4 regions of the Sphingobium sp. B2D3A genome follow, and region 1 is predicted to be linked to each of the others. Evidence: riboswitches for the same ligand, from Rfam matches in the RefSeq annotation. Region 1 holds a riboswitch; each other region holds the start of a gene.
What was found. Region 1 has a riboswitch for cyclic di-GMP ahead of M2337_RS17220 (hypothetical protein). Riboswitches for the same ligand answer to the same signal wherever they lie in the genome.

Region 1 (5,326 bases):
GAGCAACACGGCCTGCGACCGCACGCGGTCATGACGCGCACGTATTGACACAACTGTCCGAACCGCCTTTCGCCTACCTGGCGACGTAGGAGCGCTGTCGACGATATCATTGATGGTCAATCGGTACTCGGGCAGTTCATCGGCCTCGGCGATCCGCTTCAGCGCGTGTTTGAAGCGCGGCGCCGTGTCATTGCTTCCGACTTGATGCCGCAGGGCGTCGATCTCAACCTCCCAGGCGTCGTCCTCTCCACAGTGCGATCGGGCGAGTTCGTAGAGACGGCGCTCGATGGGCCCCAAGGAAAAATAATCGTGGTGATAAGAGAGAATGCGCTGATCCATGCGGATTGCCCTATAGAGCCAATCGCAAAGCCGGACTTTCACCGCCTTAAGCCGACGCTCACCGGCTCGGCCGCGAGTGTAGCTGAGCCGGGCTTCCGGCAGCCATGAAAAATAGCCTTCCTCACCCTCTCCGCCGGTTTCGATGTTGGTCCGGATCTGAGTACCCTGCAACCTCTCGAGAGCCTCGGACAGCCGCTGATAAGAGCGCTTCGATTGGCTCGTACCAGTGACGCGAAAGAAATCGTGCGCGGTAAAGGTAAAGTCCTGACCCACCGGCACGCCGTCCTGAAGCTTAGCGATCATCAAACTCGCGATGTAGAGGACGATTTCCTTATCGTAGATCGTTGCGACGCCCATGGTGCTCGGGCGCACCTCGATCGACACATTGTCCGAGTGGAACTCGATCGGCTTCATCTGTGCGATTTTCGTCAAGGCAAAAAACGGGAAGGCCATGATCGACCGCTCGCCCCGCACATCGCCGTGCAGGGGGCTATCGAAAACGAAGAGGTCTCCTTGTTTTGCAGCCATGATGGAGTTGCCCGTTTAAAATCGCCGAAAACACGAATTAAGGTCGGCACTTCGAGTTTCAGAGTGTCGGTCGAGGCGCGAGGTGTAAACCCGTGACTGACTTTGAATCGGCGAAAGCACGAATCTTTGCGTGCCGTTGGGACCATTAGGCTCAAGAATCCGGTCCAAACTGTCCCAACGAGAGGGGATGAAGTATGCAGATTCGTGCTTTCGCCGATAAATGCTGCTCCTGTGCTGAGCGTTGGTAACGAGCCCACCACCGATTCGATTTGGCTGGGATGGGCGGTTCGTGTTTTCGCCGATTGGGAATTTCCGCTGCTCTCATTCAAACCTTTCTTTCATCATGACCTCGGACTGAGGCGTCATTTTAAGAACGGCGGGTGCCGCTTGCTCCCATTGGGGAGCATTCCGGCGGCGTAGCCGTCGGTTCTGACCTTCAGTGTTGGTTTTAGGGTTTCATGCGGAGTTTTGCGGTGAGGTTTAGGCTTCCCCGCTAGGGGTCAGCATGACCCGACTAGGGTCATTCCATCTTTCCTTCTTTATAGAATTAATATTCGGGTGAGGAGGAGTGCATGGATTGCACTCACGGCTCAAAGCCTCGTTGTGCTGCCGCTCGGCGGCCCTCTCCGCGGCGAGGATCAACGCCGCGCGTTGAGCCGGGTCTGCAGGCATGAACCTGCGACGCTCAACCGCTCCCACGGCAGCTAGCATTTGAGCATGTTCCTCCAGCGCCTCTGATCGGCGTTGAGCCTCGTCCGCGGGAACGGGGGCAAAAAGACCGATCAATCTACCGATCCAGGCAGGAAGCTGCGCACGATAAAGGTTTGATGTTTGTTCCGAGCGAGCACCCATCTCCTGATCCCGCGTGTAGATGTAGCGCCTGATCCATTCCACCACGCCGAGATCTCGAAGCCTTTGAATGCAGTAGTGGACGGCGCGGCGGCCAAGACCTGTCCACCGCATCAACGTCTCGTAAGAGGGATTGCACCACCCTTTGCGATAGTGAAGCTCATCGAGCATTCTGATGAGCATGTCGCGGCATGACCGCGTGAATAGCGTCAAGCGATGCTCCTCGGCCGTAAGCTCGCGACCAGAACGCGCTTCGGCCGCGAGTTTCCTCCCGTGCTCAAACATCCGGTAACATGCATGGGTGAGCTGCTTGCGCTGCTCAGTGGTAACCGGCCTAACAAACTCTGCCTCCGCAACGTCCCCAGTGCGCACGCTGCCGCCCCAGACCGGCCGACGCGTGATGTGCGTGCTGCCGTGCGGCTTCCGCGAGAGGGGGGGGGATCCCGCCAATCTCGATGCTGTCGCGCTCAGGGCGCCAGACATGCGGCGCTGAGGCTCCCTCACGCCACATAGAACTGCCAGCGGAAGGACCGGAACGCCTGCGGCTCGCTGGCGCTGCTGGAGGGCATGCGCCGTGCTGATGTCATCGTCGCTTATTCCGGCGTTACGGAGCTCGGCCAGCGCGGCCGAAGGCACATCTGCTATTCCAATTTGGGTATGGAACATCGTTCGGTCACTCCAAATCTGGAGCCCGTGAGGACGCAAAAAATCGCGGCGCAATTTGCGCTTTTGTGTTGCGAGTTTTGGGAAGTCAGGCTAGCGTCCGGCTGCAACACCTGGTTTGACGCTTGCGTTGATCCTCCAAAAAGCCCGGCCCTTGGCCGGGTTTTTTTATGTCCTCACTTGCCCCCTTTCATTTCATTACGGACGCGGCGGTCTCATTTGATCGAACGGTCAGACGCGGTGACGTCTCAGAGACCAAAACCGGAAAATAGATTCGACCGGGCGGGAGCATGCGCTTCTGTTCCGTTTGCGTGCCACGATTGAATCTCGTGCTTTCGCCGACGATACGGGCAAAAGAATCGTGGGATCGGCGATAATTGTCGCTGCGGACCGTGCACGACGCTTGCAAAACCGTTGGGCGATGGCCGAGCTTTGATGGACGACCATCAATACACTCGAACAATTTCAGCCCGCGCTGAGGCGATCGGCGCTCGGGAGGTTCTCTCATTCGCTATACCAGTCAGATGGTACCAATTCGCGAGAATGCGCCTGACGTAAATTTGGGTCTCTTCGATGTTGGGGATCTCGCGCTTCTTACGAACCCGACCTGGGCCTGCGTTGTAGGCGGCGAGCGCGAGGTGAACCTGCCCGAAGCTGTCGAGCTGTTGTTTTAGATATGCGGCTGCACCTCGCAGATTGTCACGAAGGTCGAAACTGTTGACGCCAAGCTGACGAGCCGTGTCAGGCATCAGCTGCCCTAAACCAAAGGCGCCCTTCTTGCTGATTGCCGAGTGATTGTACCCGCTCTCCTGAATGATCAGCGCATCCATGAGGCCAACCGGAAGACCGGACCTACAAGCAATGTCATGCACCACCGGATATATCATCTCGCGGCGCTTTTCGGCTGCTGCGTTGAGCAGTGCAGACTTCCGATATATTGGCGCTGCACATGATGTTGAGCTTGCCGACATAGCAATTTGCCGAGCAGATGAAGCCCTTGTCCCTTTCATCCAGAAGGGAGCGAGGACAAACGGTGCCACTGATGTTGGCCGCGACGCCTCGGGCGCTGGATGTTGGGCGGCTTCTGAGAAGCTCATCATCATGCCGGCTCGAATCTGGCTGGGAAGGTCCCCCTCAACCACCGCGCGCTCCCCAAAGGAAAGCACAGTCGCTTGCCGGCTCGCGTCAGCCCTAACAGTTTGAGGGGTGGCCGCGCAGGTTAGAATTACGAAAGGGAATAAGAGGGGATCGATACGACGTATCATCGCTCTCTCCTGGTTAGCGGAAAGAGATCAGGTTCGAGCGCGCGTGGTTGCTCTGGATTAGCTTGTGATGATCCCCGAGCAACGTGAGAATGCGATTGCAGAGCATCGCTACCTCACCATCATTGAGGTCGGGCATCACGTCAGAGTCTGGCTCGAATAACTCCCTCATCAAGGTCGACACGAGACGGCAGACGAGTGTGAGGCGCGGATCATGATAATGTTCAGGGTCGTTGAGGACTTCGACCGCCAGGAACGCTTCTAGGCGATCTACTCCGATCGCTCGCCCAACTGCGACGAGATTTTCGTATCGAGGTCTGAGGTTCCCACCAGGTTCGAGCAGGGCGGACAGGCTGCTATGGTGCTGGCTCACCAACTCGCTGATTTGGCGTAGCGAGAGTGAGCGACGCGCGATCACCCGTCCATATAGATTTCGGTACTTCTCGATCATCAGATCGCCTCACCCCAAAAGCCACTACGTCGCAGCATTGCAATGTTTGCAAACTGTGTCATGTTGGCACTACTGTTATTGTTGTCACAGCGCAACGCATGTTTCATCTGCGAAGGGATGGAAAAGAAGGTGCATCGACTTGTTTTGATGGTTGAACCGGAGCTGATGGAGCGCTTGAAAGCCTCCATGCTCCGTCGCGAGGTATTCTCGCGCTCTGAAGTCGTTCGCCAGTTGATCGATGAAGCACTTACGCGGGAAGAGGCCCCCCCCGCCGCGAAGTAGCCGCTATGGGCTGCAGTCTTCATTTTTCGGAAATACCCCTGTTTCGGTGACCCCGCTATCTTCGTGAGACCGGAGGCTTTGCGTCCCGCTGTCGCCAGCGCTTTGCCTTTTCGATCAGCTCATTGTTCCGAGGATGGGCTGTTCAGGGTTTCCTAACCACGTTCCCGGCTTATCGGTCAAGGTTACATCCGTGGCATACGCTTAAATTAACCTTGATATTCTGCCAAAGAGAACTTGCAACACAGTTCGTGGCTAGAAAACGCGCCAAACTGGCTAGAAAAATAGCCACTGCGGCTAGAAATCCCGCCATAGTGGCGAGAAAACCCGCCAGAATTAGAAATTTTATTGCGCAGAATTTGGCTCTCGATTCGATTTCTTGATATTTTTCGCTAGAAAATCATTTCTGGAGCTGAATCAGTTCAATTTTCACTTGCTGACTGCCTTCATGTTTTCCGATTTTGCTGCGGGGGTGATGAACCACCTCGCAAACATCGGAGAACTATATGGGCAAGACCATGTCCCGGCGCTTTGCGCGGGACAATGAACGTGCACTCAACGCGGCCGTCATGGCCGCGCTGCTACTTGTGGCACTGTTCTATCTGATCAATCCTGCTTTCGCAGGCACCGACACGACATTCGCGCCGGCATCCACGCTCTTTCAGAACATCCTTCAGGGTTCGGGCGGAACGTTGATCGCAATAGTCGCGACGGCAATCGGCCTGGTGAACCTCGCCCGTGGCGGCTTCCAGATGGCATCGGTCGGCGTACCGCTCGGCGTTGGGATCGGCGTGGCCACCGGCCCCGCAATCGTCACCAGCACGATCACCGCGATCATCTGACACTCTAGCCTGCCGGGCTTTTCGCGGCTCGGCGGGCAGGCGGGGCGGCTTATGAACCGATACACTATTCCCTCGAAGCTGGATGAGCCCGAGCGCATCGGCCCCTGGACCAT
Region 2 (5,326 bases), on a different contig from region 1:
CACCGGGGCCGCGCTGCAGGTCGGCTATGGCTTGCTCGAGCAGTTGACTGGGCGTCCTCACGCTACGGGCGCGCTCGCGACGGGCGTCCAGGCATGGCAATCGGTCTATCGCGGTCTGCGCGCAGCGGCGGACGGGGCGGGCATTGTGGTCCTGCAGAACGCCTGTGTGGAAGCGACGGGAGAGGCGGAGGATCGGGACTGGGCAAGGACCGCCGATGGTCGGCGGTTCGACGGCAAGGTGCTGGTCGGCGCGGACGGCTATCAGAGCGTCGTGCGGCGGCAGGTCAGTCCGGAGCGCCCCGATGCGGTCTTCGCGGAGTATCTGGCCTGGGTCGGCTTTTCCGAAGAGTCGGCGCTGTCTGTCCGCTATCCGCCCAATCTGGAGTTTCTCGAGTCCGGGCCCTATGTGCTTCTCGGCTTTCCGCTGACAGCCGCCGATGGCAGTCCGGAGCGCGGCCGCCGCCGGGTCGGCTGGGGCTGGTACGACGCCGGACATAACGCAATCCTCCGCAGCACAGGGGCGGTCGAGGGCCCGCTGGTGCGGCATTCGCTACGCCCGAACGACATGCCGGATGCACTGTTCGATGAGCTGGCCGCACTGGCGCGCCGGCACTGGCCATCGCCCTGGCGCGATGCGATCCTGGAATGTATCGCCCGCAAAGCGGTGCTCGGCACACCGGTCGTGGAATATTGTCCCGACCGCCTCGTCGCCGGCCGCATGTGTCTGGTTGGCGACGCTGCCCATGTCTGCACGCCAATGACGGGCAATGGCTTTGCAACCGCCGCGCAAGATGCTCTCACCCTCGCGCGCTGCCTCGACCCGGCGGCCTTGCGGACCGACCCCAAAGCCGCGCTCGTGCGATATGAAGCGTCCCGGCTGCCCGAGGTACGCAGACTGGCGCGGTCCGGCCAGCAGATCAGCCAGAATTTCGTGCGCTCTGCCGGTTGAGGCGGTTGCTCTCCGGCATTGCGCCGACATCCTGAGGCCGCACCCCACCCCGCAAACGCTCAAACGAGGACCGACGCTTGGCCGCGTCGCGCGCTCCACGCCCTGACAAGCGAAGCGGGGGGAGAGGAGCCCAAGCGGCGTTTTTCGCGAGACGGGCCTTGGCATTTAGCCCGGATGTGTAATTCATCAGGATCATAGCGGCGGCAACGAAATACATCCTCATGGAATTCGGTTTGGCGCGAGCTAACCGCATCGTCGGTTCGTTTCAGTCCGCGAAGTTATTGGCGTGTTGCTTAGGCTCTGATGATCCAAACCTCGCGTTTATTTCATTGAAAACAAACGCGCTCCTAATCGGGCTACTCGATCTGCGGTTCGACATGGGAGTAGTCGCACAATTCTCCATCTGGTCGTTCACCACATAGGCGTTGACTGTGTAGCGTATAATAGTTAAATCAAAATTTACCTAATAGCGCCCGAGATTCTCGGTCGAAACGGCAAACCATCGGCGACGATGGGACGCAAAGCCTCCGGTCCCTCACAGGGATAGCGGGGTTACCGAAACGGAGAACTATTGTGGACCTGTCGTCCTCGCGCCTTCCAGATCCTTTCCGCCCTCATCAGGCAACGGCCCGTCTTTGGCGACGGTCAGCAAGCACCCTTACCGATCATCACGTGATCCAGTTGCTTGCGACTGGCTCGCCAGATGCACCCGCTTGTAATCCCAAGATCCGCGAAACGATGCCGCCCGAGGGCCTCCAAGGCGGGTGGGGTCTGATATTTTCCGATTAAATTCATGTGCATATCAAGTAAGAGAAAGACATCGTCATGTTCGTGAACTTGAAGTCTATCGCGACAATTGCGCTTCTGGGTTCCATCCCGGCGGCAAGCTACGCTCAGTCCTCAGCATCTGTGTCGACCACGGGTACAGCCCGGATTGTTCAGCCGATTTCGATCGCAAAAACCAGCGACCTTGCGTTCGGCACGATCGTGAAACCCTCGGTAGCAGGGACCAACACGGTCACTGTCGATGCCTCGACGGGCAATCGCAGCCTGTCTGGTTCCGGCGACGCCGTTGCCGCTGGCGGCACGACGTCGCGCGCCGCCTATACGGTCTCGGGTGAAGGGGGGCAGACTTTCTCGATCTCGGTGCCCGCCAGCTTCTCCATGACCGGTACGCCCGGCGGCACGATCACCGTCACGCTGACGCCGAGTGCCGCAACGGGCACATTGTCCAGCTCCATCGGCACAGCTGGCACCGCGACCTTCGGCGTCGGCGGTAGCTTCTCCCTGCCCAATACGCAGGCCTCTGGCAATTACTCGGGCAGCTTCACGGCGACCGTCGCCTACAACTGACCTGTGGCAGGAGCGTCTCGTGACGGTCTCATCATCCATCCGGATGGGAGTGCGCCTGTTGCGGGCGACCGCTCCTGCGCTGGGAGCGCTGTGCCTTTGCGCGGCGCTTGCAGCCTCACAGGCGAACGCGGCGGAAGCGACTGCGAAAGGCCAGGTTTCGATCGTGGAGCCAGCTTCGATCACGCAATCGGCGAAGGACATTGTTCTGCAGCCGGTGCTGGTTCTTCAGTCGAGCCTCCGGGTCATGATCTTGTCGCCAGGGCCGCAGTCAAACGAGAGCGACCAAAACGCCGGGCTTTCCATGGCCGCTCCTATTCAAATCGCCGGGGGCAGCAACCAGACGTTTTCTCTCCTGGTCTCACAAGCATTCGTCCAGCCAGGTACAGGGGGTTCGCTCAGGGTACCGATTGCGACGCTGAGCGATGATAATTTCCCGTCCTTTGAAGCCGGTCCCTCAGGGTTCGAGGATGTCCTCATGGGCCGGCTGAGCGGCGATGGGCTTCTGTCTGTTCCGCCGTTTCTTTTGAAAGCGCTGCGCAACAGCTACGGGCCCGACGGCGGGCCTTTGCTGGTCCTGGCGCAATATGAATGAGCTGGAGACGCCGGTGATGACTCTGCCAGGCGTCGTGAAGTGTGTCACGCGATCTGCGAACCAACGCAAAAGCGTCGCTATCGCTATCGCGTTGGTCGCTGGCGCCTTCCCATCCGCTTTTGGCACTTCCTCTTCTGCCCAGCCTGCGACGACAGAGCAGGCCGGCGGGAGCGCCAGCCTCAACATCAATCCAAAGCGGATCACCTTTGATAGGCTGGGGCGGACGGCGAGCATATTCCTCTTCAATCAGGGCACCGCCGCCGGGGTGTATGACATCAGCTTTGTCGACCGGGTCATGTTGCCCACCGGCCAGATCCGCCCAACGGATGAAGCAGACGGCGCGCCGGAGGTGAGAGACCTCAGTGCCAAGCTTCAATCAGCGCGTTCCATGATGCTGGTCACGCCAAGGCGCGTGCTGCTCAAGCCGGGGACGGGGCAGACAATCCGTCTTCGTGCAGGTGGCACCGGCGACTGGCCCGCCGGCGAATATCGCACGCATCTGACGGTGACGGCGGTGCCGCCACCTGACACGGGCCTAACCGCCGATCAGGCTGCGAATGCTGAGCCCGGTGCGGTTTCGTTCCGCATCGCATCTGTTCTTGGGATTTCCATCCCTGTAATCGTGCGCATCGGCACGCCCCAGGTTGAGGCTGCGATCGAAAACACACGGTTCACGATGGAGAGCCCTGGGCCGGGGTCTGAGCTGAACAGCCCTACGCCGGTCGTCACTTTTGATCTTGTGAGGCGTGGGCCGAACTCCCTTTTCGGCGATATCGAAATCCGGAAGGCGAAGGCGCGCCGTGAGGACGAGCCGTTAGGTGTCGTGCGCGGGATCGGTGTCTATCCTGAGATAGAGCGGCGACAGGTGAAGATCGCTCTGCGCTCTCATCCGCAGCGAGGCGAGCAAATCAGCGTTGTGCTCACCGACCAAGACACAGCTCCGGGGAAGATACTTGCGCAGAGCCAGATCTCCTTGCCGTAGCCTGTGGATTGGACTGATGCTCATGATCGCCACTGCTCAGCCTACTCCTCTTTGGGCGGACAGCGGCGAACTGGCCGCTGACGATAATCAACTTTTGCTGCTTGAGGTTGTCCTTGACCGGGCATCTTTATCGGATGCGCTTCCCGCACTTCAGGTGGGCGACGATATCGTTCTCATCCCCGTCGGCGCGCTGACGCGCCTTCTCGATCTGGATGTTCAGGTTTCACCGGCAGATGGCAGATTGACGGGGCAGGTGGGCCAGGCTCGCCAGTCCATCTTCCTTGATATTGCGTTGGGTGAGGCGCGGGCGGGCACTGCGCGCATCATACTGAAGCCGGGTGACGCGCTGCAAGAGAGCGGAGACATATACCTGACCGTTTCCCTGATGGAACGGCTGCTCCCGGTTCGAATGACATTGGATGTGTCGGAATTGACGCTCAATCTCGAGGCTCGAGAAAAGCTGCCCGTGCAGATGCGGGCTGAGCGGATGGCGCAGGGAGAGGGCATCGCGCATTCTGGCGCTGTCCTGGAGCCGGTTCTTTCGGTGGCGGCGCCAGCTGGCATGCTGTCTTTTCCCGCCTTCGATGTAACGATGGATTTGGGCTGCGATACGCGGGGGCAACCCTTTCAAAGGCGGTTCGACGTGCGGGCTTCGGCCGCACTCTTGAACGCCGGGTTTCAAGGTTATCTCGCCTCCGACGATCGTGGGAAGCCAGCTCTGGCGCGGTTGCTTCTTGAGCGGCGTGAGCCGAAGGGCGGCTTGCTGGGCCCCCTGCGGGCGACCAGCGCTTCCTTGGGCGACACATTCCTGCCGGCCCTCGCACTAGGCCCCAGAAGTGTTGCCGCGCGTGGCTTTGCGTTTTCAACCCGGCCTTTGGAGCAGGCGAGCATCTTCGAACGTGTCGATATTCGCGGCGAGCTCGCACGTGGGCATGACGTCCAGATCTATGTGAACGACATCCTGAGCGGTGCGCAGTCGACGGCGGTCGAAGGACGCTATGAATTCGACGATGTCCCCCTGGTTCGTGGCCTCAACGTCATCCGGATTGTGGATTATGGCCCCAATGGCAGCCGCACTGAGACCACCCGGGTCATTTCCGTCGGCAGTGGACAGGCCGCTCCCGGAGAACTGATTATCGACTTTGGCATTGGCGAGCAGGGCAAGACCCTCGTTGGCTTCGAGGGCTCGCAGGAGCCATCCGTGGGCGCTGGGCGGCTCGTCGGTACGCTGAATGTGCTGTACGGCTTTTCCGAAAGCTGGACAGGCGCGGTCGGTCTCGCGCGCTATTCGTCCACGCAGGATGCCGCGCGCTTCCTCCTCTCGGCCGGCGTGCGAGGTTCGGTATTCGGCCTGGCTGTTCAGGGCGATGCAGCGCGAGACAGTCTGAGCGGATATGCTGCTGCCGTGGGCATCGCGGGCAAGCCGTTCGGGATCGCATCGACGATACGA
Region 3 (5,326 bases), on a different contig from region 1:
CGACGCACAGGCTTGCCAGCACGGCTGCCGATGCAGAACCACCAAAAATCGTCTTGAGCCCCATATCACTCTCCCTTGAAATCGCAGCTACTCTAAGCGCCGCTCTTTGGGCGGTAGCTTGGCTGGCGCGTGGGCCGCGGCTGACGAGCCGGCGGCGTGTCGATCCAACGATGGGCGGATATCATCGCTCATGAACAGCGGCCATGAGGGCGCGGCGATAACCGTTATTCAGCTTGTGCATATCGACCTCTGTACGCAGCGGCCGATCAGGCCCGCCGCGCCTCGATGGCTGACATTTCGTTGCCATATTCACAAATGGTCGAGCGACGCAGATCGCGCTTCACGCCGAAGTAATCGAACGGGCGGGCGCGATGCAGGGTGCAGCGATTATCCCAGATGAGCAGGTCTCCCTGCTGCCACCGGTGGCTATAGATAAATTGCGGCTGGGATGCGAAGGCGACGAGGGCGTCCAGCAGGGCGCGACCCTCTGCCTCGTCCATGCCGATGATATGGTCCGCGTGGGAGCCGATCACGAGGCACTTTCGGCCGGACGCGGACAGGCCGACAATGTCGTGGGTGACCGCCGGATACATCTCCTTGAGCGCCATCGTGCCCTCAAAGCCGATGCGCTGGCGCGAGATCCAGACGTTATGCTCGGCAACGCGCCCGTCGATCCGGTTCCGCAGATCCTCGGGCAGCGCGTCGTACACGGCCCGGGTGTCGACCAGCTCCGTCTCACCGCCCTCACTGGTGACGCTGTGGCCGAGCAGGAGTGACCATTTGGTTGGCATGGCGTGGAAGGAACTGTCTATGTGGAACAGCTCATTGCCCTTGTTGTTGGCGACCGCCTTGTCGTCCGGCGCCATGATCTCTCCGTCCAGCCGAAGATTGGAGGCATCGTAGAGCAGCGGGCTGATCCGCTTGCGGGGAGCGGCGCCATCAGAGCGCGTGCCATGGGGGAGTTCCAGCGGGCCGAACGCCCGGCTGAAGCGAATGTGATCCGCGTCATCGATGTGCGATTGCGCGCGGATGACGAGCACCGCATATTGCGCCATCGCCTCTTCCACGAGGTCGACCAGCGCCTGATCCGGCTCGCTGGAAAGGTCAGCGCCGATGAGTTCCGCTACAAACAGCGGATGAAGCGGATTGATCTCCATGCATCGTCTCCCGATATTTTCATCGAGATTTATGGCGTGGCCTGACGAGGGCAACGGTGCGGTTGTTCATGGACTATATTGACCTTATGCATAACGCTTGGTTTTCTTTTCCAGCTTTTTCTGGGATGACCCGGTAGGGCGATGAGAATTGATCAAATGCGTGCCGAGGGGTGAACGAATACGAGTGGTCCGCTACGCGATCGGTTGTATCGAGAAGTCAAAATTCTGGGTCAAACGTTCGAAACGTTGAAGATCACGTCACCTTCCATCGCCCCGCTCGTCGAGGCCAAGTTCGACGATCTCGCCCAGGAGCAGCATACCCTTGTGGCGAGCGTAATAGGCTCGCCCGGTGGGAGGCTGTGCCGGTCAAGACTCCCGCCGCGGCGGCCAAAGAGCGCCGACAGGGCGCTGTCGCCTTTTAGCTTCGCGCAATCTACATCGGTCAGTTGCCCCGAAATACATTTGAAAGGACAAAAGACGACAATGAATATTCAATTGTAAGTAATCATAAATAGAGTATTAAACAGATTTTAATTTTCAAAAACATGAAATTTTTGATTCTCGTCTTTGAAGGCACAGAGTGCCCTGCTTCTGATGGTACGGAAAAGGTAAAAATATTAAATCTGATGAAGATCAAAAAGCTTTTCTTGGATATGTTAGGAAGCTGAGTTTTAAATTTTCACGCAATACTAGCTACTCAACTTTTCTCCTCGTAAATCAATGTGTCCGGGGTCGTTCTCCGGGTTCTCAAACTCGGCCGCTTCCGCAGTCCCCAACGTTGGCATCTGTGCCGGAGCCGACTATCGGCGCTGTACCGAGCGATGGGTGATCTGATGGAAGTCGAGCCGTTTCAGGCCATAGAATTGAGCAAGTTGGCCTATCGCCTGGGCGGGGAGGGGCGATCGGTTCTCCATATGGAGTTTGGCCAGCCCTCCACGGGGGCACCGCAGGCCGCGTTGGATGCTGCGCGCGACGCGCTTGGCATCGATCCGATGGGTTATTGGGAGAGTCATGCGCTGCAGGCGCGTCTCGTCCAACTCTATCGGGAGCGGTACGGCATAGCGGCGGAGCCGGATCAGTTCCTGCTCACCTGCGGCGCCTCGCCGGCATTGGTCCTTGCGCTGAGCACCCGGTTTAAGGCGGGTGATCGGATCGCCATGGCCCGGCCGGGCTATGTCGCCTATCGCAACACGGTGCGCGCGCTCACCATGACGCCGGTCGAGATCGAATGCGGCGAGCAGGCGCGCTTTCAGCTGACGGCGCGCGCGCTCGCGGCGCTGGATCCGGCACCGCAGGGTGTGATCGTCGCCAGCCCGGCCAACCCCACCGGAACGATCATCGCGCCTGCCGAACTGGAGGCGATTGCGCGGCTCTGCGGGGAGCGCGGCATCGCGGTCATTTCGGACGAAATCTACCACGGCCTGAGCTACGGCGCGCCTTGCCGCTCGATGGGGGAATTCGCAGCCGACGCGATGATCGTCAGCAGCTTCTCGAAATATTACTGCATGCCCGGCTGGCGGCTCGGCTGGCTCTATGTGCCGCGCGCCATGGTCGAGCGTGCCCGCGCCTATATGGGCAGCTTGTTCCTGACCGCGCCGTCGATCAGCCAGCATGCCGCTTTGGCGGCGCTGGACTGCACGTCGGAACTGGAAGCGCATCGCGCTACTTATGCCCGCAATCGGGACATTCTCATGGAAGCCTTGCCAGCCCTTGGCCTGCGACGCATCGCGCCGCCGGATGGTGCCTTCTACATCTATGCGGATGTCAGCGACTTTACGGATGATAGCCCGGCGTTCTGCAAGAAGCTGCTCGTTGAGACAGGCCTCGCCACGGGACCGGGGGTCGACCATGATCCGGTCAATGGCCATCGGTTCATCCGGCTGAGCTTTGCGATCACGGAAGCCGAAGTGCAAGAGGCAGTGCGGCGCCTTTCGGCATGGTTGCCCGGCCAGCGACGGCTGTAACGATCACGTCGCGGGCGGTGGTCCCCAACCATATTTTAGAGGAGCGGATTGCAGTGCAATCGACGTCTTGCTTGCGCGTTCGTTAACCATGATTATCGGCTTGACAGGGTCGGTTATGACCTCGCTCCAGACCGGGAGTGCCGATTTTCACACGACAAATCAGCTGTATGGCTTCGATCTGCATGCGCGTCATCTCGACGAGGGCGGGCTTTTTTGTTGCGCTGCCGCTCAGCTAACGTTAATATTCCTCCTGAAGATGACGGCTCCGCCTCACGGGCTTTCCCAAGGGTGTTCGTCGCCTTCGACAAGGGCAAACTGTCGGTAACGGCGGGACGCAAAGCCTCCGGCCCCAATGGGGTAGCGGGGCTACCGGGGGATGAAACAGAGCATTTTCGGATATCGTGTGTAACCTGCTGTGAGAAGGTCATGGGGTTCGTTTGAACCTCAGGCTGCGCTCCCTGTCGTCGCGCTTCGATCCTGTCTCAAATCCCGTTGAACCGCACCTGCATGGCGGTTTGCCCTTCACATCATCTGGGCGGTGGGCCCACACGAGGGGATTTCGTAATGCAGGGCAAGGCAATCAAAACGCGCGGCGCCGTTCGGCAGGCTCTCAAGGCCGGTCTGTTCAGCAGCGTCGGCATTGCGGGGATGTTGGCAGGCGCATCTGCCGCCCACGCCGAGCCTGGCATTTGCCAGACTGAGGGTAATGTGACCCTGTTTTTCTGCGAACCCTCGTCGGTTAAGGCTCGTATTGAAGGAGGCGATACCAGCCTCATTGTGAACGGCGCACAGGACGAGTGGAGCATCACGGGCGATGGCGTCAGCTATTATACGTGGGACAATACAGTCTCTGGCGACATTACGTCGACGCTGCTCATCACCAATTCCACGATCAGCACCACTGATAATGGCGGCGTAAACGTCAGTTCCAATATCCAGGGTCGGAACGACATTTCGGTCACCTTGGGCCCGGACGTCACGGTTGACAGCGTGGGTGGCAACGGTGGCATCTGGGTTCGCAACCAGATCGCGGGCGACATCGTGATCGAGAATGGCGCCGCGCTGACGGTCTCAGGCGTGGAAACCAATGGCATCTCTGCCACCACCAACGCAGGATCGGTGAACATCACCAATAGCGGGGCCATCACGGTCCAGCAAACCAACGGGGCCGCAGACTTCACCCAGCGGGGAATCTACGCCGACGGCGGTTTCAACGATGCCGAGCCGGTCGAGGTGACCGTGACGAACACTGGCCAGGTGGAGGCTCAGGCGGCGGGTATCCGCGTCGTCAATTACAACGGTTTGGCGAAAATCACGAACAACGCCTACGTGTCTTCGGTCAACAATCAGGCGCTGGTCGGCTGGACGCCGAACGGCGAAGTGGTGATCGACAATCAGGAGCAGGGTGAGGCTATCTCGGCCAACGGCCCGGCGATTCAGGGCGCCTCGCAGATCGGCAATATCACCATCACCAACGCAGGCATTGCGGAGGGCACCACCGGCATTCTCGCCGTCGCCGGCTTCGACGAGGATGCGCCCGGCTCTGGTAAAATCACCATCACCAACAGCGGCATTGTCACCGGCAGAACCGGAAGCGCAGTTCAGGCGCGCACGCCGCTTGGCGATGTGGTCATCAGCAACACCGGCACGCTGCAATCGCTGAGCGGGATCGCGGCTGTCGATGCAGACACACTTAGCGGCATGGTCCAGATCACCAATTCCGGGTCGATCCTGGGTGAAACCGGTATCGTCACCAACAGCGCGGCGACCACGATCATCAACGCCGGTACCATCGAGGCCTCGCCTTCCTTCGGCCACGCCATTCTGATGGGCGCCGGCGACGTGACGCTGGAGTTGCATGCCGGCTTCAACATCATCGGCCTCGTCGCGGATGCGGATATCGCGAGCGGCACCAATACCCTGGCGCTGGGCGGCGCCATCAATGCGTCATTCGACGCCGGATTGGTCGGCACGCAATATTATGATTTCGATGAGTTCGTGAAGGTAGGGACCGGCACCTGGACGCTCACGGGGACAGGGACGACCGGCTGGACGGTCCGCGAAGGGACGCTGAACGCTGCCAGCAGCGACGCATTCGGTGTGGGTCAGGCCTATGTCGTTGAAGGGGGCGTGCTGGGCGTGGGGGGCTCCACCTATCAGGCGACCCTGGGCTCGCTCACTGTCGGAGAAGCTGGCCTTGTCTCC
Region 4 (5,326 bases), on a different contig from region 1:
GTAGACAATGCGATATTCAAGGCCCTGCGGGAAGTCCTTGGCCAGGACGTTCATCTCCGCCTTGATCGCCTCGGCAGCGGCCAGCGCGTTCGATCCCGGCATCTGGAAGACGGGGATGATCACGCTGTCCTTGTCGCCGAGGTAGGCCGACGTGCCGTAATCCTCGGCGCCCAGCTCAACGCGCGCGACATCGGAGACGCGGACCTGCCGGCCCTGATCGTCGGTGCGGATGACGACATTGGCGAACTGCTGCGGATCGGTGAAGCGACCCTGCGTCTCGACATTGAGCTGGAAGGCCGATCCGCCCGAGGGGGGCTGGCCGAGCGTGCCGGCGGCGACCTGCACATTCTGCTGGCGCAGCGCGGAAACGATGTCGCCGGCCGTCAGACCCAGCGCCGCCGCACGGCGCGGATCGATCCACACGCGCATGGAGAGATCGCGCGAGCCGAAGAGCTGCACGTCGCCCACGCCCTCGATGCGGGCCAGCCGGTCCTTGATGCGGGTCTGCGCGTAATTGGAAATATACTCGCGATTGAGCGAGCCATCAGGCGAAATGAGGTTCACCACCAGCAGGAAGTCCGGCGAGGTCTTCTTGGTAACGATGCCGAGGCGCTGCACCTCCTGCGGCAGGCGCGGCTCGGCAATGGCGACGCGGTTCTGCACCAGAACCTGCGCCTCATCGAGGTCCGTACCTTGCTTGAAGGTGACGGTGACGACCACGCGCCCGTCCCCCGTCGATTGCGACGAGAGATAGAGCATGTTCTCGACGCCGTTGATCTCCTGCTCGATCGGGCTGGCGACGGTCTCCGCCACGGTCTCGGCAGAGGCGCCGGGATACATGGCCGAGACGGTCACCGTCGGCGGCACCACCTCGGGATATTGCGAAACGGGCAGGAAGAAATAGCTGATCGCGCCGATGATCGTGATGATGACGGCGATGACGGCCGCGAAGATCGGCCGGTCGATGAAGAAACGGGACAGACGCATGAGGAGATCTCCTCGGGGGCAGCGCTCAGAGCATGTCCGGGTCAGGCGGCTTCACCTGACGGCTCGGACATGCGGAAAGCAAAAGGGACCGGATCAGGATCGGCTTCAGGCGAAGCCGATCACGACCTAGCGCGTAAACGTGGCCTGGCCGGACATCAGCGCGGTGGCGGCGGCAGGCGTCGCCGGCTGCGTCTCAGGCGCAATGCGGCCTTTGCGGACCTGCACCTTGCCGCCGGGCATGGCGAGCTGGGTGCCAACGATCACCACCTGATCCGCGGGATCCAGCCCGGCCCGCACGACGCGCAGGCCATCGACAACCGGCCCAAGCTCGATCGGCTTGGCGGCGACGGTGCCATCCTTGCCGACGACGAGCAGCGTCTTGCGCGCCTGATCGGTCTGCACGGCGGTGTCCGGCACCAGCAGCGCGCGGGTTGGCGCGCCGGTGGAGAGGCGCATGTTGCCGAACATGCCCGGCGTCAGGAACAGATCGGGATTTGGCAGCACGGCGCGGGCGCGAATGGTGCCCGAGCGCGGATCAAGGCCGTTATCGGTAAAGTCGAGCTTGCCCTTCCAGCGATAGGCATTTTCGTCCTGCAGCTTGATCTCGACCGGCGTGGCGTCGGCATCGGCATCACGCTTGGTCTTGAGGAACAGCGCTTCGGACCCCTCGAAGGTGAAGTAGATCGGATCGAGCGCGTTGATGGTGGTGAGCAACGTGCCGGATGCGCCCTCTCCCGAGGATGCGAGGTTGCCGGGGTCGATCCGCCGATCCGAGATGCGGCCGCCAATGGGCGCGCGCACGGTGGTGAACTCAAGATCCAGCGCGCGGCTGCGGGCACGGGCCTGGGCACCGGCCAGCGCAGCCGATGCTGCCGAGACGCGGGCGCGGAGCCGGTCGACTTCGCTCTTGGAAACGGCTTCTACCGCCACCAGCCGTTCGGCGCGCTCAAGATCGCTGCGGGCCAGCGCGAGATCGCTCTGGGCCGTGGCGACACCAGCGCGCGCCTCGGCCAGCGCAGCCTGGAAGGGGCGCGGATCGATGGTGAAGAGCGGCTGACCAGCGCGGACCATCTGCCCGTCCGTGAAATGCACGGCCGTGATCTGGCCGGAAATGCGCGGACGCACCTCGACCGCGCGGCTCGGCTCGAACCGGCCGACATAATCGTCCCACAGCATGATCTCGCGCGCGAGCGGGGCCGAAACGGTGACAGTGGGTGCCGCCATCGCGGCCTGAGCCGGGGGCGACGGGCGCATCAGCGCATAGGCCCCGGCAATGGCGAGCACCGGCAGCGCCACCCAGGCGGCACGGGTCAGCGAGCGGCGCCGCGTCGTGCCGGCGTCGATGGGCGTGGCTTCCGCCGGGCTGAGTTTCTTGAGCATGTTCATGCGCGGTTCCTCCGCTTGATCGACAGACGCAGGGCGCCGATGTGGCGGAGCAGCGTCTCATATTGATGGGTCGTGTAGCCGGCCTCGTAAAAGCGACCGAGCTCGGATGGGGCGATGTTGTAGCCATGGTGCCAGCTCAGCACCGCGATGCGCCGCAGCGCTTCGAGGCGCGCGCTCGCCAACGGCATGGCCCGGCGGAAGCCGAAGACGAGGCGCAGCAGGCGGCCCAGGCGGCTCTCCTCGCGGAGGGAAGACAGACCGTCCTCCCGCGCAAGGCGGACAATCGTCCACTCGACCGGAAGGAGGTGGCCATCCTGCACCTGGAGGCTTGCAGCCTCCGATGCAGTGACACCCGGGACCATCGCCCGTGCCCCGCCATCTCTCAGATCCAGATATGCCATCACCATGTCTCCTCCTGCTTCCCCGGCAGGCACGACGGGGTAGCCCCGGACAGCCAGTGCTGCCGGGCGCGCGCATCGCGGATGCCAGGGATCGATCCGGGAAAGACGGTGCGCGACCGGCGCGTCCGTCCCGAAACCAGAACCTATGAAATTGCTGTCAAATCAAGTCGGGCAAGCAGAACGCGCCCGGCCAAGCCGCACGCACTCCCACGCCTTCTGTACTGACTGGTATATTAATCGGATGTTCAGGCGTCAACCCGGTTTTTTGTACCGACCGATATTTTATTTTGCAGCGCGCAAAATCGGTCTTGGGTCCCCAGGCGCTTCAGCGGCTAGGCCACATCCCCATAGTCGTCTCGGCAACGCGCTCCAGCTCCTCCCGCGTGGTGCCGGAGCCGGCCAAAACCGCCATGCCCTGCAAAACGGCGATGAGATACTTCGTGATCGCTTCCGCATCGGTGGGCCCGACAAACTCGCCCTCGTCGATGGCGCGCTGCATCCGGGCCACCAGTGCCCGCTTCACGGTCTCGCCGCGCTTGAGCACTTCCTCACGGATCGATTGCGCTTCCGCGCCACAGGCGGTGACGCTGATCACGCTGAGGCAGCCGGTGGGCTGGCCATTGCCGGCAATCGTGGAGAGTGCGCCATCGAGCAGATGCTGCGCCACGCCGCGCGCGGTGGGCATATCCAAAGCCGGACCGATATAGGCCAGCTTCTCCCGCTCGTAGAGATCGAGCGCCTGCCGGAACAAGGCCTCCTTGTTGCCGAACGCGGCATAGAGACTCGGGCGGGTGATCCCCATCGCGTCCGTCAGCTCGCTGAGCGACGCGCCCTCATAACCCTTGGTCCAAAACACACGCAACGCGGCCGCAAGCGCCTGCTCGCAGCAAAATTCGCGGGGCCGACCCCTGATGGCGGTCTGTTCCATATCGGGCGGTATAGAATTCCTCGCCGGGCTTGTCGAGTCCGGTGCGACGAAGGGAGCCAGGACGGTCCCGCTCGGGCGGCACGTTCTCCCAGGCATGATAAAAGTTAAGTTCAGACTCTTTTCCATGAACCTTTTCCAGCGCTTGACATTTCAAGCGCAGGATCACTCCGATCCCGATAATGGCAAAGCGGTGGTGACGCCGTGACGCAAAGCTTCCGGCCTTGGGTTCAAGGTAGCGGGGTTGCCGAAGGAGCCGAGGTCGGAGCTGTGTGTGCGTGTCTACGCCTCGCTCTGGCTATGATCGCTCCACACCGCTCCGCGCTACGTGGGCCTGCCATCGGATAGCTCCGTCTCCAGCCCGGCTGCAAGCCTGACAGGAGATGACGCAATGGCTCAGGTTCTTTCCACGACGACATTCCGATCCAACAGAACGTCACGACTATGCCGGGCCATGCCCGCCATAGCCGCCTGCTCCGCGCTCGCCATGCTGCTGAGCGCCTGCGAGACCAGCGGTTATTCCCGCTACGCCAATGTCGGCTCGCCAGCGCCCGGGTCGGGCGGCAGCAGCGATGGCGGCAGCAACAATGGCGGCGGCGGCACTGACACGGGCGGCGGCGGAAATACCGGCGGTGGGAACACCGGCGGCGGAAATACCGGGGGCGGCGGATCGGCCGATGGCGGCGGCGGCACCGGTGGCGGTCTGGCTGGGGGCGTCGTTACGCAGGTCTCCCCGGTTCTGGCGACGGCCGGCAATGCCGTGCTCGGCGTCGCGGATGGCCAGCAAGGCGTGACCACCCCCATCGCCGCTGCCTTGCCAGTCACGCAGCCCGTGACCGGCACGATCACGCGGGTGCTGCAGGATACCGGCACGGTGCTGGTCGATGCCGGCGAGGGCCGCACGCTGCTGCTGCAGGGCGCGCAAGGCGTGGTCGGCGATGTGGTGTCCATCGATGTTGGCGGTCGCACCGTGACCAACGGTCTTGATGGCACAGCGGGCGCGATCGGCGTCGGCGTGCTTGGCGACACCCAGCCGACGGGCACGCTCGCATCCGCCGGCGTGCTGAACGCAGGCAATACCGCGCTGGCGACAGTGAACGGCATCGCCGATGTACGGGTGACCAACATTACGGCGCCCACCGGCGGCATTTCCGACAATCTGCTGAATGTCGCGCTCGGCGGCAATCAACTGCTGGGGAGCGGCGATCCGGCGCTGGTCAACGCCAATGTGCTGCCGAACGGCGCGTCCCTGCCCGGCGGTGGCACGGGGGCCGTGGGCGGCGTGCTCGGCGCGGTGAGTTCGACCGTCGGGTCTGTCGGCGGCGCCGTGGGCGTGGGCGGTGACGTGTCAGGCGGCGGCGTGCTTGGCGGCGGAACGGCCACGGGCGGCGACGTAAATGGCGGCGTGCTTGGCACGGTCGGTGCCACGGTCGGCTCGGTCGGCGGTGCGCTAGGCGTTGGCGGCAGCGTCGAAGCCGGTGCAGGCGCAGGCGCCGGCACCACGACCAATGGCGGCTTGCTGGCGCCGGTAACCGGCACGCTCAACACGGTCGGCACTTCCTTGGGACTGGGCCGCTAAACAGCCACCCCGCCTCAAGTCGCCAACCTCGGCGCAACCTTCCCTCCG

Region 2: it holds a riboswitch for cyclic di-GMP, as region 1 does, so the genes downstream of both, M2337_RS01720 (DUF4402 domain-containing protein) here and M2337_RS17220 (hypothetical protein) in region 1, are expected to answer to the same signal.
Region 3: it holds a riboswitch for cyclic di-GMP, as region 1 does, so the genes downstream of both, M2337_RS14385 (autotransporter domain-containing protein) here and M2337_RS17220 (hypothetical protein) in region 1, are expected to answer to the same signal.
Region 4: it holds a riboswitch for cyclic di-GMP, as region 1 does, so the genes downstream of both, M2337_RS05205 (hypothetical protein) here and M2337_RS17220 (hypothetical protein) in region 1, are expected to answer to the same signal.

The regions. Positions count from the first base shown of each region.
Region 1 covers NZ_JAOQOI010000002.1:102,127-107,452, reverse strand. Annotated here, with positions in the region: gene M2337_RS17235 (replication initiator protein A) at 1-867, opposite strand, end outside; gene M2337_RS17230 (helix-turn-helix domain-containing protein) at 1,348-1,929, opposite strand; gene M2337_RS17225 (lytic transglycosylase domain-containing protein) at 2,826-3,521, opposite strand; gene M2337_RS17220 (hypothetical protein) at 3,658-4,092, opposite strand; gene M2337_RS17215 (hypothetical protein) at 4,153-4,374, shown strand; cyclic di-GMP riboswitch class I at 4,417-4,491, opposite strand; gene M2337_RS17210 (hypothetical protein) at 4,878-5,213, shown strand; gene traL (type IV conjugative transfer system protein TraL) at 5,265-5,326, shown strand, end outside.
Region 2 covers NZ_JAOQOI010000001.1:395,247-400,572, reverse strand. Annotated here, with positions in the region: gene M2337_RS01725 (FAD-dependent monooxygenase) at 1-949, shown strand, start outside; cyclic di-GMP riboswitch class I at 1,433-1,509, shown strand; gene M2337_RS01720 (DUF4402 domain-containing protein) at 1,775-2,302, shown strand; gene M2337_RS01715 (hypothetical protein) at 2,322-2,894, shown strand; gene M2337_RS01710 (hypothetical protein) at 2,887-3,876, shown strand; gene M2337_RS01705 (hypothetical protein) at 3,893-5,326, shown strand, end outside.
Region 3 covers NZ_JAOQOI010000001.1:3,100,992-3,106,317, reverse strand. Annotated here, with positions in the region: gene M2337_RS14400 (TonB-dependent receptor) at 1-64, opposite strand, end outside; gene M2337_RS14395 (TauD/TfdA dioxygenase family protein) at 267-1,157, opposite strand; gene M2337_RS14390 (pyridoxal phosphate-dependent aminotransferase) at 1,979-3,121, shown strand; cyclic di-GMP riboswitch class I at 3,421-3,495, shown strand; gene M2337_RS14385 (autotransporter domain-containing protein) at 3,686-5,326, shown strand, end outside.
Region 4 covers NZ_JAOQOI010000001.1:1,121,554-1,126,879, reverse strand. Annotated here, with positions in the region: gene M2337_RS05225 (efflux RND transporter permease subunit) at 1-987, opposite strand, end outside; gene M2337_RS05220 (efflux RND transporter periplasmic adaptor subunit) at 1,114-2,373, opposite strand; gene M2337_RS05215 (hypothetical protein) at 2,370-2,774, opposite strand; gene M2337_RS05210 (TetR/AcrR family transcriptional regulator) at 3,100-3,702, opposite strand; cyclic di-GMP riboswitch class I at 3,874-3,951, shown strand; gene M2337_RS05205 (hypothetical protein) at 4,154-5,278, shown strand.